2 linked regions of the Microbulbifer sp. A4B17 genome follow. The protein of the gene in region 1 interacts with the protein of each later gene in a pairwise test. Links are inferred from orthologs where the notes say so. Each region holds a gene or a part of one and is shown in the gene's direction. Other genes may lie near its edges.

Region 1 (8,080 bases):
GAGAGCCAGAAGCCGCGCCCGGCGGAATAGGGGTCTCGATCGTTATCGTCGATAAATTGATGATGGTGGCGGTGGCTGGCGCACCAATTCAAAGTGGTGTTTTGCATCGCTGCTGCACTGAACAGGATAAACAAGAGACGCAATAACCAATGGGGCTCATAACTTTTGTGGGACCACAGCCTGTGATTACCGGCAGCTACAGAGAAGCTGCAGAGGGCTCCGAATAATGCGAATGCAAGCCATTGGTACCAATGATAACCGTAGACAATGCCGTAAAGTGGCATTGTGGTAAGTGCTAATAAACCTGTGCTGGCAAATAATATCGTGGGAATCCAAAAGCGTTTTCGCTGGTTACAGGAACTCTGAGAAGTGGCGGTCATAGCATGCCCCCCTTACTGGGAGTCGCCCAAAAGTATTGTGAGAGCCTGATGTAAGTAGCCAGTCCGGGCGGTTTTGCAGTTTGCCGATAAGCCCGCTCTGTTATTACTCCAACTAAAAGATCGAGATAAATTGATTTGTTAGTTATTGCAGTTTTTACTCAAACCGAGGTTTGCGCGCATTGTTTTGGTGCGCATGGCTTGTCCGGAGGCTCGCAATGGTTCGCTATTTTCTCGAAGGGCTTGGATATGCTAGCTGGAGTAATCAATAAAGCCGTTTCGAAAGTTGGCATAAGGGTTGCATCAGTTAACTTGCGGGGCAACGGACCCGCACTTCGGGAGAGTTTCTTAGGGTTATGGCAAACCATTAACACTGGGTAACTTCCCGTTTTCTCTCATCATCGCTGATTACGGCCCCGCTTTGCGGGGCCTTTTTTTTGTCCACACTTTGCGCAACGCTCATAATGCTTTAGTTTAGGATCTCCCGTGGCATTCCCAAATATAGAGGCTTCGGGGGCGCGGCTCTCTTTCATGGCAAGGATGCATGAGCCAGGTAATTAATGAGCTAACTTCGATAGTCGAGCCCTGTGTGTCAGAGTCACTAATTTCAAATCTATCCAGCGCAACGTTCCAGCTGGCAACCGATGACGAGCTCCCTTCTCTGGATGCGTCACAGCTGGCCAATCACGCCACCTGTTTGCAGGACTTATTGTTGGACGCGGATTGCGGTTTGTGGGAGTGGCACCCAGGCTCCGGTGTCCAGCGTGCCCAGGGCGAAATTTGGCTTTTATTTGAGGAAACTGCAGAGCTTGCTTTGAGTTCCCTTTGGACTGGTGATGAGTTGCGCTCAGTGCATTCGGATGAGCGGGACCGAATTATCACTTTGCGGCGCCGGCTAACCAATAAAGGTGGGCATTTCGATGCGACTTTTCGGGCCTACGATAGTCTCGGCCAGCTCCGTTGGTTACGACTGCGGGGAAGGGCATTAAACCGTGAGGCTGATAGTGGATTCGTTGTGATCGGGAGTTGCGCTGACTTCAGTGAAACTTTGGCTCAGCGCTACTTATCCAACCTGCCCGGTGAGCGCCCGTTGCAAACACTGTCCGGAGTTGGAGACGGTTTGTGGGAGTGGGATTTACGTGCAGACGAGATGGTTCTTGATGATGCCTGTTGGGGCATTCTCGGTTACGAAGTGAGCCCGATACGCAGTATAGGAATTTCAGCTGCAGAGCAGTGGAAGGCGCGAATTTTAGCGGAGGATTTCCCTCGGGTTGAGCAGGCCATGCGTGATCACGTGCGCGAGGGGCTGCCTCTGGATGTAGAGTTTCGCATCTGGCGCTCCGACAGCAGTGTGGTCTGGGTTCGCTGTCGCGGTAAGGCCCAGTTGAATAGTCGCGGCCAGCCCTTGCGGGTGCTGGGGGTTTTACAGGATGTCAGCCGCAGCCGGGAAAGGCTTTCGCAAATGGAGCGAGAGCTGGAATTACAGAGGGAGGAAAATGCGCACCGGGCAGATTTATTGTTCAGCCTGAGCCATGAGTTGCGCACACCGTTGAATGCAATTTTGGGTTATAGCCAAATTGTGGAACTAGACCAGAGTCTCAATACAGACCAGCGTCAGCGCTTGGCTGAGATTCGCCGCGCAGGGCAGCACCTGTTACACCTGGTTGGAGATGTATTGGAGCTTGCTCGCATCGACAGTCGGCGCCTGGGCCCTTCGATGGAATTAATACGCCCCGCCGAATTAGTCGCTGAATGTAAGCGCTTGTTGGAGCCCCTGGCAGAAACCCGTCGTGTCAGTCTGGTGTTTGAGCCCCTCGGTTGGGAGTCAGCTTATATTTGTGCCGATCCGATGCGCTACAAGCAGGTCGTGTTGAACCTGGCCGGTAATGCGGTGAAATACAACCGTGAAAATGGCCGTGTCATTATCAACTTTACTCCCCAGGCCGATGGTTGGTTGAGGTTGAATATCCTGGATACCGGCAAGGGCATTGCAGCAGAGAAGCGTAAGGAGGTATTTGAACCTTTTAATCGCCTGGGGGAAGAAAAAGGGCATATCGAGGGCACAGGTGTTGGTCTTGCCATCGCCAAACGCCTGGCTGAAGCCATGGGAGGGCGGATAGATTTTGACAGCCAGGAAGGGCAGGGCTCGGTATTCTGGATTGAGTTTCCCATGATTGATGCAGCGGAATCATTTCTATCCTTTGCGAACTCCGTAGATACTCCATCAAAACTGCCGAGTTGCAGTTTGTTGCTGGTGGATAATCGTCCTGAGGAAGTGGCGCGAGTGGAAAAACTTGTGCAGGGGTCGCAGCAAGTACAGCTTTCTGTGGCTGCTGATGTTGTTGAAGCCATATTTATGGCCAGGACCCAGGCACCGGATGTTGTGCTATTTCACAATGCTCTACCGGGAATGTCGGTGGGAGACCTGGTAAAAATTCTTAAACAGGATAGAGCCACTCAGGAGACCCATCTGGTAGTTATTGGAGAGGAAAATTCACCCGGTGTAAAAACTGTATTGCCGGATAAATTTGACCGTTCCCAGCTTGCCCGGGCTTTAGCGGAGTGCTTCAAAGAGGTGAGTTGAGCACTCCGCTGATTTGACCTGCGGAGTGCCGTAAAAAAATTAGCGCACGTGGCCCATATGTTTACCAACAATTTGTACCAGGGGCTTGAAGACTTTAGGGGTAGCGCAAACCAGATTGCCTGAATCCAGGTAATCCTCACCACCACGGAAGTCGCTGATCAGGCCGCCGGCTTCTTTGACCAGCAGGGAGCCCGCTGCGATATCCCAGGTGTTCAGGTACATCTCCCAGAAGCCGTCGAATCGCCCGGCAGCAACATAGGCAAGATCCAGTGCTGCAGCGCCAGGGCGGCGGATTCCCGCAGTTTGCCCAGCGATATCTTTTAGGGCAGCCAGGTAGGCGTCGATGTTATCCAGGGGCAGGCCATTGAAAGGAATACCGGTTCCAATCAGTGCGCCGCGCATGCCTTGCCGGGAGGAGACGCGAATACGACGGCCATTCAGAGCAGCGCCGCGACCGCGGCTCGCGGTAAATTCTTCGCGTTTGATGGGGTCCAGTACGACTGCGTGCTCAATGCGGCCGCGATAGCGACAGGCGATAGAGACAGCGAACTGCGGAACGCCGTGGATAAAATTGGTGGTGCCATCGAGGGGGTCGATAATCCACTCGTAATCGGGCTCTGCGCCCTCTTGCAGGCCGCTTTCTTCAGCGCGGATGCTGTGCTTGGGGTAGGCCTTGCGCAGGTGATAGATAATCTCCTGTTCGCTGGCCTTATCCACTTCAGTAACGAAATCGTTGCGCGTCTTTTCTTCGAATTTCATCAGGTCGCCGCGCTCCCAGGCCCGTTCGATCAGTTCTCCTGCCTTACGCGCCGCGCGCAGGGCAATATTTAGCATGGGTTCCATAACTATTCCGCACAAAGTGGTTAAAGGGGTTAAAAAGCAGGCCGCAGGTTAACTGCGACGGACGCGATTGTAGGGATTCCGATTGGTTTTTGCTACACTCGCGCGCCCCCATGACACCGATTTATTACTTTCAGTATGGCCAAGTCACCTTTAGACACGACTCCACTTGCTGCGCTCGACAATGTGCGCGTGGTTCTGGTTAACAGCGCACACCCCGGAAATATTGGTGGTGCGGCACGCGCGCTCAAGAATATGGGCCTGAGTCAGCTGTACCTGGTAGCGCCTCGGGAATTTCCTGCAGCCAATGCGGTTTGGCGTGCAGCCGGGGCAGCTGAGCTGCTCGATAGCGCCGTTGTGGTGGATACCCTGGAAGAAGCCGTGGCCGATTGTGGTCTTGTTGTGGCCACCAGCGCTCGCGAGCGCCGAATCCCTTGGCCCCTGCTGACCCCGCGCCAGTGTGGAGAGCGTACCGTCGCCGAGGCCGCGTCTCATCCGGTTGCTTTGGTGTTTGGCCGCGAGGACCGAGGGCTTACCAACGAAGAGTTACAGGCCTGTAACTACCATGTGCATATTCCTGCCAACCCGGAATACAGCTCACTGAACCTGGCGACTGCTGTTCAGGTGCTCGCCTACGAAGTGCGCATGGCGGCCTTGGAAGCGGAAAAGGGTGAGCCTGTGAATTACACCGATTGGGATCGCCCACCGGCCAAGGCCAGCGATATGGAGTTGTACTTCGATCACCTGCAGCAGGCGCTGGGCGAGCTGGGCTTTATTGACCCGGATAATCCCCGTCAGACAATGACCCGCCTGCGCCGACTGTATAGTCGGGTGCGCCCCGATGATATGGAGCTGGGTATCCTGCGCGGTATGTTGACCTCAATCCAGAATTACATTCATCGCTCTGGTGGTAAAGGGCGACCCGACTAGTTGAGTACCCGAGTGTCCCGCTAGGTTATATACTTGACTACAGTAGTGGGTTATTCCATACTCGCGCCCCGATCGGAAAAGGGCTGTACATCAGTTGGGAGCTGATATGCGTTTGACAACCAAAGGCCGCTACGCGGTGACTGCCATGCTGGACCTGGCGTTGCACGCTGATCGCGGACCGATCAGTCTGGCAGACATATCCAAGCGCCAGGGTATATCACTGTCCTACCTGGAGCAGTTGTTCTCCCGGTTGCGGCATTCTGGGCTGGTGTCCAGTGTGCGCGGGCCCGGCGGTGGCTATCGCCTGGCGCGGGATGGTAAAGAGATTTTCGTGGCGCAGATCATTGATGCAGTTAATGAGTCTGTAGACGCCACCAGCTGCGGCGGCAATGCGGATTGCGCCAATGGCGAACAGTGCCTGACCCACTACCTCTGGTCAGACTTGAGCGATCAGATTCATAGCTTCCTCAGCAGTATCAGCTTGGCCAACCTGGTTTCCCGAGCTGAGGTGCAGGAAGTAGCGCGTCGGCAGGATATGCGCGAGGCGCCGGAAGAGAGGGTCGCTGTACTCGGCGGCCTGTGATTGAGGCCCAAACGGGCCAGCAGACAGATATTAGAGATTTACTAAGCGGAAACGGTATGACTATGAAGCTTCCCATCTATCTGGACTATTCGGCTACCTGTCCGGTTGACCCACGTGTCGCCAAGAAAATGGCAGAGCAGCTGACGATGGAAGGCAATTTCGGCAATCCGGCCTCCCGCTCCCACCTGTTTGGTTGGAAAGCGGAAGAAGCAGTGGAGAATGCCCGACGCCAGGTGGCGGAGCTGATCAACGCCGATCCGCGCGAAATTGTCTGGACCAGCGGTGCCACCGAGTCCGACAACCTGGGTATCAAGGGTGCGGCCCACTTCTACCAGAGTCGCGGTAAGCACATCATTACCTCCAAAATTGAGCACAAAGCTGTTTTGGATACCTGCCGCCAGCTGGAGCGGGAAGGGTTTGAAGTGACCTACCTGAATCCCCGCGAAGACGGCATTGTCTATCCGGAGCAGGTTGAGGAAGCCATGCGTGAGGACACCACTGTGGTGAGCCTGATGCACGTCAACAACGAGATCGGGGTGATCAACGATATCGCTGCGATCGGCGAACTGTGTCGTTCGCGCAAAGTAATTTTCCACGTGGACGCGGCCCAGAGCGCTGGCAAGCTGCCGATCGACCTTCAGGAAATGAAAATTGACCTGATGTCCTTCTCTGGCCACAAAATTTACGGCCCCAAAGGTATCGGTGCCCTTTACGTACGCCGCAAGCCCCGCGTCCGTCTGGAAGCCCAGATGCACGGTGGCGGCCACGAGCGCGGTATGCGCTCCGGTACCCTGCCGACTCACCAGATTGTCGGTATGGGCGAAGCCTTTGGTATTGCTAAAGAAGAAATGGCTCAGGAAGCCGAGCGTCTGCGCTCTCTGCGCGACCGTTTCTGGGACCAGATCAAGGATATGGAAGAGGTCCATATCAACGGTTCCGCCGAGCAGCGAATTCCGGGCAACCTGAACGTGAGCTTTGCATTTGTAGAAGGTGAGAGCCTGATCATGTCGCTGCGCGACCTGGCGATCTCCTCCGGTTCCGCTTGTACCTCTGCGAGCCTGGAGCCCAGCTACGTACTGCGAGCCCTGGGTGTTAACGATGAACTGGCGCACAGCTCACTGCGCTTCAGCTTTGGTCGTTTTACCAGCGAGAGTGATGTCGACACCGCTGCCGCAGAAGTGCGCAAGGCAGTGGAGAAACTACGTGAATTGTCACCGCTTTGGGATATGTACAAAGACGGCGTAGACCTGAACAAGATTGAATGGGCCGCTCACTAAGCGCGCGCAAGAGTTAGGAGAAAAGTCATGGCCTATAGCGATAAAGTAATTGACCACTACGAGCACCCCCGCAATGTTGGACGTATGGACGACAAGGCGGACAATGTAGGCACCGGTATGGTGGGCGCGCCCGCCTGTGGTGACGTGATGCGCCTACAGATTCAGGTAAGCGACGAGGGCGTTATCGAAGACGCCAAGTTCAAGACCTACGGCTGTGGTTCCGCCATTGCCTCCAGCTCCCTCCTGACCGAGTGGGTGAAAGGCAAGACGATCGACGAAGCGGAGCAGATCAAGAACACTGCCATTGCAGAGGAGCTGGCGCTGCCGCCGGTAAAAATCCATTGCTCGGTTCTCGCCGAAGACGCGATTAAAGCTGCGGTTCGCGATATCCGTGAAAAGCGCGGTGAGTCCGATGACGCTGTAGAAGCCAAGGAATCTGCGGCGGGTTAACTTTTCGTCCAAATGTAGCGTCTAAACATAGCGAAGGTGTTGTTTTGGCTATTAGTATGACCGAGGCCGCTGAGGCCCACATTCAAAGTCAATTGGCCAAGCGAGGCAAGGGAATCGGCATTCGTGTCGGTGTCAAAACGGCCGGCTGTTCCGGTCTCGCCTATGTGCTGGAATTTGTCGATTCGTTCGAAGCCGAAGATACGGTATTTGAGCAAAACGGCGTCAAGTTGGTGGTGGACCCCAAGAGTCTGGTTTACCTCGACGGCACCCAGCTGGATTTCGTCAAGGAAGGCCTGAACGAAGGCTTCACCTTCTCGAATCCCAATGTAAAAAATGAGTGTGGCTGCGGCGAGAGTTTCCACGTCTGATTCGCTCTCGCCCCACAAGGCCGGGTGCGTTGCGCATACCGGCCTTTTTATTGGCTCCTCGGACAGTTGGGGGCCGTGCAGCAGTAAGCGGCAACTTCAGCCGCGTCCCAGGCTGTGCCCCAGTAGGTATATTCAGATGGCAACCAACCTGAACCATTTCGAAGTTTTTGGTCTGCAACCCGCGTTCGCGGTAGATCGCAGTGCCCTGGCGACCCGCTACCGGGAATTACAGCGGGAATTCCACCCGGACAAGTACGCTTCCCATTCCGAGGGCGAACAATTGTTAGCCATCAAAATGGCGGCTCAGATCAATGAGGCGCACACCGTTTTACGCGACCCGGTACAGCGCGCCGCTTACCTACTCAAGTTGGCCGGGGTAGATGTGCCACCCGAGCAGACCACCAAAGATACTGAATTTTTGATGCAGCAGATGATGTTGCGCGAGCGCCTGGAAGAAGTGCGCGAGCAGCCCGATCCTGCAGCTGCGCTGGATGAGCTCATTGCTGAGGCGCGGGGGCTGATCTCCAGTGAGGAACAGCGCTTTGCCGAAACTTATGACGGGGGCGACCTGGGTGCAGCAGAGGACTCTCTGCGCAAGCTTCAGTTCCTGGCCAAGCTTGAGAAACAAATTGACGAGCTGGAAGAAGACCTTTTCAACGACTAGTTGCGAG
Region 2 (5,303 bases), 690 kb from region 1 along the record:
GATATGGTGGGCGGTAAGGGCGCGCGAGATCTCGCGGACTATGCCGGGACGGTCGTTGCCAACCAGTTTCAGCGTCAGCGTCTGCTGGGGTTTGGCGGATACTGCAATGGCATCTTCAATGACCAGGTTGTAGCCTGCGTTTGTCAGGGCTGACAACGCCTCTTTAAGTGTCTCGCTTTTATCTGCGGGCACCGCCACCCGCAGGATTCCGGCAAACTTCCCAGCGAAGTGGGCCATATGGCTGTCTTCCCAGTTGCCGCCGTTATCTGCGATAACTGCTGAAAGCTTTTCCACGACGCCGGGCTTGTCATCAGAGATCATGGAGATAACGAGATGCTGTTGCATATAGGGTTCCTTTGCTTCACGAGAGACGTTGAGCTGACATTGTAATAGGATCTCGTCGAATAACTCTATCGGCCAATCTCAAAAGCGTTATTTTGAAACCAATATCCAAGTACTTTAACGAGGGACTGTTGATGAACGTGATTGCGGACTTATGTGTGATCCCTATCGGCGTTGGTGTTTCCGTCAGTAAATACGTTGCTGAATGTGAGCGGGTGCTGGAAGAGGCGGGGCTTTCCTATCGCCTGCACGCTTACGGTACCAATATCGAGGGGGACTGGGATAAGGTGATGGCGGCAGTTAAAGAGTGCCACGAGCGAGTGCATCAAATGGGCGCCGACCGAATCAGTTCCAGTCTGAAATTGGGAACTCGTATTGACCGCGAGCAATCCATGCAGGATAAGATCGACAGTGTGCAAACCAAGTTGGACCAACGATAACAAAATAGGAAAAACTATGACGAGCAATTTTAAGAAATCCCTGGTGACCCTGGCCGGCGCCCTGGTTTTGGCGGGTACAGCCCAGGCTGCAGATTTCTCCGCCGCCATTAAAGGGGATCACCGCAACAAGGATTATGTCGCCCGCGACCAGTATCGCAACCCAGCGGAAACCCTGAAGTTTATGGGTATCGAGCCGGATATGACGGTAGTGGAAATTACCCCGGGTGGCGGTTGGTATACCGAAATTCTGGGACCCTACCTGAGCAAGGAAGGGACCTTATATGCGGCGCACTTCCCCGAGAATAGTGAGTCCGACTACTACAAGCGCTCCCTGAAAAACTTCAAAGCGAAGCTGGCTGCTAACGATAAGGCTTACAAGAAAGTGATTGTGACTGAGTTTGCCCCGCAAACCGGTCGCGAGATTGCTCCGGCAGGCAGTGCCGATGCCGTAGTAACTTTCCGCAACGTGCACAACTGGATGTATCGCGATTATGCCGATGAAGCTTTTGCCAGCTTTTTTGCCGCGCTGAAGCCCGGTGGTGTTCTGGGGATCGTTGAGCACCGTGCCAAGCCAGGTACCAGCCTGGAAGATATGGTGAAAAGTGGTTATGTCACCCAGGAGTATGTTATCGACCTGGCTAAAAAAGCGGGCTTTGAGTTCGAAGAGGCCAGTGAGGTAAATGCGAACCCCAAAGACACTGCTGACCACCCCAAAGGCGTATGGACCTTACCGCCGGTACTGCGCCTGGGTGAAGAGGACCGTGAAAAATATCTCGCTATCGGCGAGAGCGATCGTATGACCCTGCGCTTCCGCAAACCCAAGTCCTGATCGTTTTACAATATTCTGGGGGTGGCTATTGCCACTCCCAGCCTACCTGAATTAGTCGCTGTATGATTATTCCCTTTGAACAACTAGATGCCGATACCCTGCAAAGTCTGCTGGAAGAATACGCCACTCGCGAGGGCACCGAATACGGTGAGCGTGAGGTGGAACTGGTGGACAAAGTTGCCAGTCTGCGTCGCCAGCTGCAATCCGGCCAAGTGGTGATCTGGTTTGAGCCCGGTGAAGAAACCGTAAACCTGGTCCTGGCCGAGGACCTGCCCCCCGATGTCTGAATGGTTAATCGATAGCTCGGGTGAGCCCCGTGCACGCTTTCTGTTTGCCCATGGCGCCGGGGCACCGATGGACAGTGAGTTTATGCAATTCCTGGCGCAGGGGTTGTGTGAGCAGGGTGTGGAAGTTGTCCGTTTTGAGTTTCCCTATATGGCGCAGCGGCGCACCGGGGGAAGTAAGAGGCCACCCAATACCATGCCCCAGCTGCAAGAGTCTTTCCGCGAGCAAATTGACCAGTTCGGCCCAGAGCTGCCTCTGTTTATCGGCGGTAAGTCTATGGGCGGGCGAGTGGCAAGTCTATTGGCGGATGAATACTGGGAGCAGAAGGCGATTGCCGGTGCCGTGTGCCTGGGGTATCCATTTCATCCCCAAGGCAAGCCGGAAAAGCTGCGAACTGAGCACTTATTGGATATTCGCTGCCAGACCTTGGTGATACAGGGAGATCGGGACCCATTAGGCAACCGGTTTGAGGTGGAAGGCTACGGCTTGGCAAGCACAATTGAGGTCGAGTGGCTGGAAGATGGCGATCACGACTTTAAACCCCGTCGCGCCAGCGGTTTTAATCAGCTTCAGCATTGGCAAACGGCAGTAGAGCTGGCCGCTCGGTTTATGCTGCGATCTCCAGGACAGTAATGCGTTCTTCCCTCATCATCAGAGGGTTGAGCAGGCTCATCTGTGCGCGGCGCTCCTCGCTGGTATACCAGTGTTGCCAATGGAGTTCAGATTGCCATTTGGAGAGGGTAAAACGCCGCAAGGGGTTGCCCTTTTCGATATAGGTCTGGCCCTCAATAAAGCCTACGGTACGGTAGGCGCAAGTGAGGATTTTGCGGGCGGCCTCTTCATAACTGCCCTGCATCTCCGCCGCAATTTCCCGCTCTATCAGCACATAGATCATCTTTAGCCCGAATTGCCATAGCCTTAAGAGGATTTTAGTGCGAGCGAGGGGGAATTCCCGGGCGGCCCTGATGGGACCAGTGATGACGACAGCGGCAAAATTGCGCACAATGATACTTATGAAGTCAGATCACAACTTAGATGCCCGAGGCCTTCTGTGCCCGGAACCCGTCATGATGCTGCATTCAGCGGTGCGTAATGTCGCCGATGGTGAAGTGTTGAAAATGGTTGCTACCGATCCCTCTACCCAGCGGGATGTACCCAAGTTCTGCCAGTTTCTGGGATATGACCTGGTACAGCATGCAGAGGAAGACGACCAGTTTGTCTATTGGATTAAAAAAGCGGAATAGCGGGTCGCCATTGCTCCAGCCCCCTGGCCATTGCCGGGGGCTGGCACACTCCTGATAAATAAGACCCGTCAGTCCCTGTGGATCAGGGGGCTGTTACCAGGGCTGCGATAGCGGCCAGGGCTTCGGGGTCCTCGGATTTAATTTTGTTAGCGATATGGTGTTGGAAAAAGTACCGGAATCCCTCGCTCTCCTGTGCGGGGTACAGGCAGTGATCCCCCGGTAAAACCGGAGTGGTTTCAACGATATCGTGGTCTATTAGCATGCCGTGAATCTCCCCGTCGGCGTGCAACCTCCAGCTGACGACCTCAATCAGTGTCAGGTTCTCGCGCTGCTCATCCATAAACACAGCGTGGGTGCCGATAGTGTCGGGGATCTCCTGGAGCACTTCCTCAGCTTTATTGCTCTCGTATTCAAAGTATTCCGCCGCAGTCTCCAGCTCGACGATCTTGTGAATGGGGGGCTGATGGAAGATTTCCTCAATGCCGGGGTCATAGTAGCCCTCAAAGCGTCCGTCGAGAGGGTCCTTGATGTCGGGACAGGCCACTATAGTGTTTAACCAGGGAACGAGGCCTACGACCTCGCCATTTGCTTTGAGACCCCAGCATAAAACCTTCAGGCTATATAGATCTGTGCCGCTGGAGTTGTTGGAGTAGAGCATTTCCAAGCCGTCTAGCTCCGGCGAAAGGCGAATAAAGCGCCTGTCCGCAGAAGTTTCGATGGGCTCGCCGGTGAAGAGGTCAACCACATTGTTGATACTGTGGTCTGTCATGGAACACCTCCTTGCAGGGCCGGTTGTATACCGTCTCCACGTCAGATGAAGGTGCGACAGCGAAATGCCCTACCTCTGAAGGAAGACTGGGGCAGGAGGGTGATTGATTGCTTTAATTCCCTCCTCGGGGAGACGCTTAAAGGACACGCCCTCAGCGGCATCCCTGTTCCTAAAGGTATATGTTGATTTGCCGAAATACAACCAGCGCCTTATGCGCCTCGCAGACACCTTCGCTTTGATCGGGGCCCAGGCGTTGATATAGTCCCCGCCTTTGAGGTATCCCGGAGAACGCCTTGCCTGTTGCAACCGCAGAAATGGCTTCTGTTCCTACGAAACTGCCAATGGCTGATCGTATCGTCAGAGTCTTCGATCACTGTTTTTCAGACCCAAATGGGCTCAATACCCGACTTCGCGGGGGCTTTTGCGAGCCCTATTACCGACCTTGCGCGGAAGGCCAGCCCTACTATCAGGTAGAGTTCACCCTGGACTACGCTGCCAGTGCCTTGCATGAAGTGGCGCACTGGTGTGTTGCCGGAGAGGCGCGGAGACAGTTGCCAGATTACGGTTACTGGTATGCACCGGATGGTCGCAGTGCCGACCAGCAGGCTGAGTTTGAGCGGGTAGAGGTCAAGCCTCAGGCCCTCGAGTGGGTCTTTGCACGGGCTTGCGGACTGAAGTTCCGGGTGAGTGCCGACAATCTGGAGAATGGATTGGGCGCCAGCGACTCGTTTAAAAAGGCCATCTGGCAGCAAGTTCTGGACTATTGTGATACCCGGCCCAACCCTCGGGCCTGTGCATTCGCTGAAGCCCTGGTTCAAGAGTTCAGTTGTCCCAACCCTTTTGATCGGGACAGTTACCAATTGGCGGATCTCTCGTGAAAAGCTACCTCATAGACGCATCTGTATACATCTTTCGCTACTACTTTGCGCTGCCGCCCAACTGGGAGAGCCGCAGTGGCTACTCCACTGAAGCCGTTTACGGCTTCACTAATTTCCTGCTGGATATGTTGGCGCGGCAACCCAGCTATATTGCTTGCGCCTTCGACGAGTCACTGGGCAGCTGTTTTCGTAACGAGATTTACCCGAGCTACAAATGCAGCCGTGCACTGCCCGATGAGGCCCTGGCCTTCCAGCTTGCGGCATGCCGGGAGATGGCCGAGGTGCTGGGTATTGCCAGTTTCTCCAGTGAGCGCTATGAGGCCGATGACATACTGGCTACTTTGACTCGAATGCTGCACCGGCAGGCTCCCGTGGTAGTAAGTAGGGACAAGGACCTGGGGCAGCTATTGTCTCGGGGCGCTGTATCCCTGTGGGACTTTGCCAACGACCATCATCTGGACAGTGGAGGCTTGAGGGAGAAGTTTGGTGTGCGTCCAGAGCAGATTCCCGACTACT

Evidence for each region. The genes of interacting proteins can lie anywhere in the genome.
Region 2: the proteins of BTJ40_RS04570 (region 1) and tusA interact in binary tests that used the Escherichia coli proteins (3 or more experiments, as listed by UniProt). The link is inferred for Microbulbifer sp. A4B17 from one-to-one orthologs.

What each region holds. Positions count from the first base shown.
Region 1 is NZ_CP029064.1:1,032,101-1,040,180, forward strand. The notes cover bases 4,625-7,483. They hold BTJ40_RS04570 (IscS subfamily cysteine desulfurase), read left to right. Parts: upstream 4,625-5,376; coding sequence 5,377-6,591; downstream 6,592-7,483. Other genes in these bases: trmJ (tRNA (cytosine(32)/uridine(32)-2'-O)-methyltransferase TrmJ), read left to right, coding at 4,625-4,731; iscR (Fe-S cluster assembly transcriptional regulator IscR), read left to right, coding at 4,838-5,314; iscU (Fe-S cluster assembly scaffold IscU), read left to right, coding at 6,619-7,041; iscA (iron-sulfur cluster assembly protein IscA), read left to right, coding at 7,086-7,409. Outside these bases: BTJ40_RS04545 (fatty acid desaturase), read right to left, coding at 1-380; BTJ40_RS04550 (ATP-binding protein), read left to right, coding at 922-2,961; BTJ40_RS04555 (inositol monophosphatase family protein), read right to left, coding at 3,001-3,804; more of trmJ, read left to right, coding at 3,940-4,624; co-chaperone HscB, read left to right, coding at 7,546-8,073. UniProt on the Escherichia coli protein: Master enzyme that delivers sulfur to a number of partners involved in Fe-S cluster assembly, tRNA modification or cofactor biosynthesis. Catalyzes the removal of elemental sulfur from cysteine to produce alanine.
Region 2 is NZ_CP029064.1:1,730,217-1,735,519, forward strand. The notes cover bases 1,508-4,500. They hold tusA (sulfurtransferase TusA), read left to right. Parts: upstream 1,508-2,861; coding sequence 2,862-3,140; downstream 3,141-4,500. Other genes in these bases: BTJ40_RS07765 (class I SAM-dependent methyltransferase), read left to right, coding at 1,508-1,611; BTJ40_RS07770 (YheU family protein), read left to right, coding at 1,674-1,898; BTJ40_RS07775 (alpha/beta fold hydrolase), read left to right, coding at 1,891-2,529; BTJ40_RS07780 (antibiotic biosynthesis monooxygenase), read right to left, coding at 2,504-2,791; BTJ40_RS07790 (hypothetical protein), read right to left, coding at 3,223-3,909. In the rest of the region: BTJ40_RS07755 (glycine cleavage system protein R), read right to left, coding at 1-345; BTJ40_RS07760 (MTH1187 family thiamine-binding protein), read left to right, coding at 477-782; more of BTJ40_RS07765, read left to right, coding at 799-1,507; more of BTJ40_RS07800, read left to right, coding at 4,501-4,787; BTJ40_RS07805 (5'-3' exonuclease H3TH domain-containing protein), read left to right, coding at 4,784-5,303. UniProt on the Escherichia coli protein: Sulfur carrier protein involved in sulfur trafficking in the cell. Part of a sulfur-relay system required for 2-thiolation during synthesis of 2-thiouridine of the modified wobble base 5-methylaminomethyl-2-thiouridine (mnm(5)s(2)U) in tRNA.